One region of the Anaerobacillus sp. CMMVII genome, then DNA from elsewhere that is predicted to be linked to it. Evidence: predicted binding sites of a transcription regulator. Region 1 holds the regulator's gene; the other holds the start of a gene.
What was found. Region 1 encodes LexA, which represses DNA repair genes until DNA is damaged. Its sites were predicted from a motif close to CGAACATATGTTCG; they were not measured.
Positions count from the first base shown of each region.

Region 2: ruvA (Holliday junction branch migration protein RuvA) is a predicted target of LexA. The motif match lies at 1,522-1,535, and genes of this name have one in related genera.

Region 1 covers NZ_JACEHK010000016.1:198,631-202,060, forward strand. Annotated here, with positions in the region: gene glnA (type I glutamate--ammonia ligase) at 1-1,053, shown strand, start outside; gene lexA (transcriptional repressor LexA) at 1,470-2,093, opposite strand; gene yneA (cell division suppressor protein YneA) at 2,251-2,595, shown strand; gene H1D32_RS21090 (YneB family resolvase-like protein) at 2,561-3,232, shown strand; gene H1D32_RS21095 (DUF896 domain-containing protein) at 3,356-3,430, shown strand, end outside.
Region 2 covers NZ_JACEHK010000015.1:332,345-335,774, reverse strand. Annotated here, with positions in the region: partial or broken gene ruvB (Holliday junction branch migration DNA helicase RuvB) at 1-866, opposite strand, end outside; gene ruvA (Holliday junction branch migration protein RuvA) at 896-1,504, opposite strand; gene H1D32_RS18925 (BofC C-terminal domain-containing protein) at 1,679-2,158, opposite strand; gene H1D32_RS18920 (YhcN/YlaJ family sporulation lipoprotein) at 2,698-3,430, opposite strand, start outside.

The DNA of each region.
Region 1 (3,430 bases):
GATATCCACGATGCTTCAGGTGTACCATTTGCAGGTGACCCACGTGGCGTTTTAAAGCGAGTTTTAGCTGAAGCAAAAGAAATGGGCTTTACTTCGTTTAACATCGGACCTGAGCCTGAGTTTTTCTTATTCAAAGTTGATGAAAAAGGCGAACCTACGTTGGAATTAAACGATAAAGGTGGATACTTTGACCTTGCACCTACAGACCTAGGCGAAAACTGCCGACGTGATATCGTTCTAGAACTTGAGGATATGGGCTTTGAAATTGAAGCTTCGCACCATGAAGTAGCACCAGGACAACACGAAATTGATTTCAAATACGCTGACGCGGTAACGACATGTGATAACATCCAAACATTTAAGTTAGTTGTTAAAACAATTGCAAGAAAACACGGCTTACACGCAACATTCATGCCGAAACCTTTATTTGGAGTTAATGGATCAGGGATGCACTGTAACATGTCCTTATTTAAAGGTAATGAAAATGTCTTTTATGATGCATCAACAGAAACTGGTTTAAGCGAAACAGCGATGCAATTCTTAGCAGGTATCATTGAGCATGCAGAAGCATTTACAGCTATTACAAACCCAACTGTTAATTCATATAAGCGTTTAGTGCCTGGTTATGAAGCACCTTGCTATGTTGCATGGTCAATGCGTAATCGTAGTCCGCTAATTCGTATTCCGGCATCTCGTGGCTTAAGTACTCGTATTGAAGTACGTAGCCCAGACCCTGCAGCAAATCCTTACCTAGCAATGGCTGCTATGCTTGCAGCGGGTCTTGACGGAATTAAAAATAAAATGACACCACCTCCATCAACAGACCGTAACATCTATGTGATGAACAAAGAAGAGCGTATGGAAGCAGGTATTAATGATCTTCCAGCAACTCTTAAAGAAGCACTTGAGAAGTTAAGAGCTGATGAAATTATTACAAGCGCTCTTGGAGAGCATGCTTTAGAACACTTCTGTGAAGCTAAGGAAATTGAATGGGATATGTTCAGAACCCAAGTTCATCCATGGGAACGCGAGCAATATATGTCAAACTACTAAGAGTATCAAATGAAAATATAGAATACCCCTCAATGTCCAAATGGCGTTGAGGGGTATTTTTTAGTGCTTGACGATGCACATTTCTGACCGTTTAAGAATGTACAAAATTACTCATCATCTTTTTCAAGTAGTTTATAATTCTGTATGAAGAACGACTATACTAACGACTGTTGAATGGTGTAAACGAATGTGGTTGAAGTTCAGAGAGGATTAGGCTGATCAATAGAAAAGCATTCCGAACCTAAAGCAAGTTCGGACGGGAGCAAGCTGAAAAAAGAAAAGCATTCCGAACTTAGGTCAAGTTCGGAAAGGATCATGCAGCCTTATATCCTTCTTTTGAACTCATAAGTTAATTGACCGCTGAGAGAATCAAAAAAAGAACCAATCAGAATTGGTTCTTTTCATTTACTCACATTCTAATGTACCGAGCGGAACACACCGATAACTTTTCCTAGAATTGAGCAGTTTTGTAGAATAATAGGCTCCATTGTTGAGTTTTCGGGCTGGAGTCTAATAAAATCCTTCTCCTTAAAGAAGCGTTTCACAGTTGCTTCGTCTTCCTCAGTCATTGCTACAACGATATCACCGTTATTAGCCGTTTGTTGTTGTCTAACAATAACCATATCTCTATCGAAAATTCCTGCCTCAATCATACTATCCCCTTGAATAATAAGGACAAATACTTTATCGTCACCAACAAATTTCTCCGGAAGGGGCAAGTAATCTTCTACATTCTCAAAAGCGGTAATTGGTTCTCCGGCAGTAACCTTACCAATAATAGGCACGTAGGTCGTATTAGGTGTGATTTGTTCAAATTCTCCGCCATTTAAATCTAGTACTTCAATGGCTCTAGGTTTAGTTGGGTCTCTACGAATAAATCCTTTTTTCTCTAGGCGGGATAAATGTCCGTGAACAGTTGAACTAGAAGCCAAACCTACTGCTTCACCAATTTCACGAACGGAAGGTGGATATCCTTTTTTACGAACTTCGTCTTTGATATAATCTAATATTTCTTGCTGCCGTTTCGATACCTTGTTCATTATGTAGCACCCCATTTTTTCTTTATCTTACCATAAATTATAAGGTAAACTGATCAAAAATGCAAACATAAGTTCTAAATAATTCTTGACTAGAACGAGTGTTCTGTTTATTATAAAGGAGAACAAATATTCCTATGTGCGAAAGTGAGTGTTTTTAATGAATAGAAATAGAAATCATTCGATCCAGGGTATGAGCTATATCGTAGTGTTTATGTTGTTAATTGCCTACTTGTTAATGTCGGTTCATGTTTCTGCGCAACCGAAATTTGACCATATACTAGAAGTTGAAGTCAATGTTGGAGATACACTCTGGTCTATCTCGAGTCAATATTCTGATAGAATGACAGTGCCAGCTTATATATCCTTAGTAAAAGCGGAAAACAATCTTAAAGACCATAACATTTATCCAGGGCAAGTCCTCCTATTACCACAGATAGAAAATAAGGAGGTTTCAACTGCACATGAACATGAAAGCAATTATTTATTGTCGAGTAAGCACTGATAAGGAAGCACAGCATTCCTCTATCTTGAGGCAAAAAGAAGAATTAGTTATGTTAGCAAAGAAAAATGATCTGGAAATATACAAAATAATTGAGGAAAAAGCTAGTGGGTATGAGATTGAGAGAGAAGGAATTTTTGAACTTTTAGATGATTTTAAAGAGAAAAGGGCAGATGTTTTATTGATCCAAGATGATACCCGGTTAGGAAGAGGAAATACGAAAATTGCTCTTGTGCATCAATTATTGAAAAATGAAGTGCAAATTCAAACAATAAATGATTCTGGAGAGTTAAAACTCTCAGAAACTGACACGCTAGTACTTAATATTGTTAGTATTGTTGAAGAATACCAACGGAAATTACATAATTTAAAAATAAAGCGAGGCATAAATAAAGCGATTGAGAATGGTTTTAATCCTCGCAAGAATTTAGGGAATACTAACTTAGGAGGCCGGACTAAAAAAGAGGTGCCGATCGAAGAAATTGTACGATTAAAAAGCATGAAATTAACCTTCCGAGAAATTGCAGCAACCTTAAGAGGATTTGGCTATGATGTTTCTAAGGCAACCGTCCACCGTCGTTACCAAGAATACCTTCAAGACAATCTGGATACGGTTGAAACTACATCTCTGAAAAATTAGTATTGTGTATACCTGAAAGTCATAATCAGGAGAACTTAGGAACAAACTAGTAAAAAGTTGAAAAGGTTTGAGCCTTGATGTACATTTTACAATAGGTCTAATCAACTTTTGGAGGTTAAGTTAATGTTATCTAGTGAAAAAATAAAACGTATTAATGAACTTGCAAAGAAGGCAAAACAAACAAGTCTTACAAACGAA
Region 2 (3,430 bases), on a different contig from region 1:
CCAATTGTTGCGGCAATCGTATCGAGTCCTACAGGCCCCCCCCGGAACTTTTCAATAATCCCTTTTAAAAATTTATGATCAATGTGATCTAAACCAAGTGGGTCTACTTGTAGTCTTTCTAATGCATTGACTGCTAATTCTAGGTCAATAAATCCTGTGCCTTGAACTTGAGCAAAATCACGAACTCTACGCAGCAAACGATTTGCTATTCGAGGCGTTCCCCGTGATCGCCTGGCAATTTCAATACTTGCCTGTTCAGCAATTTCAAGTTGATAAACATCTGCTGTCCTTAATACAATATTCATTAATTCATCATTGGTATAATACTCCAAACGGGACAAAACACCAAAACGATCACGTAAAGGTGACGATAAAAGACCCGCCCTTGTCGTAGCACCTACTAATGTGAATGGTGGTAAATCTAATCGAACTGAACGGGCGGTCGGCCCTTTTCCAATTACGATATCTAAGCAGAAGTCTTCCATCGCAGGATAAAGCACTTCTTCTACGACACGGTTTAGTCGATGTATTTCATCAATAAACAAAACATCACCAGGTTCTAAAGCGGTCAAAATTGCGGCTAAATCACCTGGGCGTTCAATAGCAGGCCCTGATGTTGTTCGAATTTGAACATTCATTTCATGCGCAATGATAGTAGCTAATGTGGTCTTACCTAACCCGGGAGGCCCATATAACAAGACATGGTCCAGAGCTTCATTCCTGATTTTGGCAGCTTCGATAAATACTTTTAAGTTATTTTTAACTTTTTCTTGTCCGATATATTGGCTAAGTAATTGGGGACGTAATTGATTTTCAAGCGTTTCTTCCTCTTGTTGTACCTCAGCCGAAACCATTCTTTCTTCCATATTATTACCTCCTGAGAACGCAACTCATTCTATATCTTTAAAAGCAGTTGCAACGCTTTTTTAATATATTGATCTGTAGACAGCTGTTCTTCAGCAAGCTTCGGAGCAATTTTTTTAATTTCCCGTTCAACATATCCTAATGCCTGTAAAGCCTCAATGGCATCTTCTAATTCTCGAGGGTATTTGGCTTTTTGATCTGCCTTGAGCTCATAAACAGGACCCACTAAACTAGGCATGAAATCAGCTAATTTTCCTTTTAAGTCTAAGATCATCTGTCGTGCAGTCTTCTTACCAACACCAGGAAACTTTGTTAAAAACGCTTCATTTTCTTCCTCTATCGCATTGACTACCTGCTGTGGCTGGCCTGACGCTAAAATTGCCAAAGCTCCTTTTGGTCCAATACCAGAAACATTTAGTAATTTTTCAAATAGCGCTCGTTCATCTCTTGAGCGGAAACCAAAAAGTTTTATCGTATCTTCTCTAACATACTGATATGTATAAACTATAATTTCTGCCTCTAAGTCTACCTTGAATATAAAGGGATTTGCACAAAAAATTTGATAGCCAATTCCTTTTACATCAATGACCACATACTGTGTATCTATATAATTTACGTATCCCTTTACAAACTCTATCACAAAAAATCTCTCCTATACGAACGTTTATTTCTATTTTATTTTACCACAAAAGTCTTGTTGAACAACCAAAACAAGTTAAGGTATCAATTCTTCATAATTAAAGAAAAACAAGCCTTTAGAATTCTAAGGGCTTGTTTTCCAAGAGTACTCTCTTGTATCACTTATATTTTCAAATTACATTTCATGCTTTGCATACTTTTTATACATTTTTAACACTTCTTCATATCGATCTCTAGAAAGAATTGGAATACCATCTTCTAGCTCTTGTTGTTGATGACTCTTTAGCTTCTTCATGTTTATTTGAAAAAATGATTGTATGACCTTTTCTTCAGATGGTTTACCTTCATAAATATTTAGAGTACCCTCTTCTGAGATACCAAAATAGCCATTAATTTTTAATAAAGGAGATATGTCGTCAATCTTTTGTTGAAATACAACTTGAGCCTCGTCTTGATCAATTAAATCCCATTCAGCGTACTCTGCCCAAAAATCCTCCATTGATAGGATTGTTTCCTCAACAACTTCTTCACTTACCTCACCATCTAGGTATATTCTAGCTAAAATCACTCTGACTGTTTTTGGATCCATCACGTGAAATGTTTTCGCTACTGGAATTGCATTTTCGATTGCCCGTTTATTGATATTTTCTCTCATAAGTGGATAATCTACTGCGGTTGCTAATTTATTAGACTGCTGTGACTGAACAAATACTATAGCAACTGAGAACAAAAGTAAAAGTGCAGAAAAACTTATTAATTTAATTTTTTTATAGGAAGTTTTTTTTCCATGAGTACCACCACCGTTACTTAAATTACTAAAAAAGTTAAAATGCCTTTATAAATTGCTATCATTATTATCGCCAGACATACTGACTTTTATCCATTTATACTAATTTTTACTGTTTATTTATAGGCTGTTTTTGTAAACTTTGTTGCTTTTAGGTCGTCTTTTGAGAATAAATAAGCTTCACGCAAAGCGTGAAGAACCAAGCATTCGCTTGGTTACGACCTAAAAGCTAATAGCAACAATCTCTTAGAAACGAGCGTATTTTTTAAGCTCTTACTGTTAATATTGTCGCTAATACAAACTTCACTTGAAACTTAGTGATTTTATTCCAAACACTCCTATTTCTATGTACAAATGACAAAGAGGCTAGCCATCTAGCCTCTTTTGCCATATTTAATTTTTATTTATTATCTTGAACGTTCGAACGGTCGTTGAATAGCTCTTCCAAAATCATGAAACATATCGTTAATGGTTGCACCAACTTCTTCAAATGTTTCACCTGCACGAAGTCTATCGTCTGCAGTACGAATTTGATCATATTGATCTCTTTCCGTTATTACAATGACTTCCCTATCTCCAGCAGTTCCTCTAAGCCTTTGACGAATGTCTTGCTCTACACGCTGAGCATTTTGACGGTCAGCATCAACACCAACTAATACCCTATTCCCATGAACAATTACACGAGAATCTCTTACATTTTCAACATCAGCTAATCGTGTTGTATAATCTTGGGCAGTTGTTGCATCATACCCATCTGGATAAGCATATTCACTCATACCAGTTCCTGGAACTTCACGATCACCAGCACGGCCATTGGCACCCTCACGTCCAAAGCCTAGTCCACCTTGCCCCATGTTTGCTCGACCAGTTTGGCCTTGGTTCATATGAGTTCTTCCTGTTTGGCCTAATCCACCAATTCCAGCTCTACCTGTACGTTCTCTTAAGATACCTCTGTCGTCAACATAACCAGGACGGTTACCAACAATTCCAGCACCACGGTCACCTGTACCGAATGCTTGTCCTCGACCTGTACCTCTCATTCCAGCATTTCCATGCATTCCTAATCCTGTATCCATACCACGTGTACCACCATGGTATCCTGTTTCACCTTGCCATCCTGGCGAAGCTGCAATTCCATGA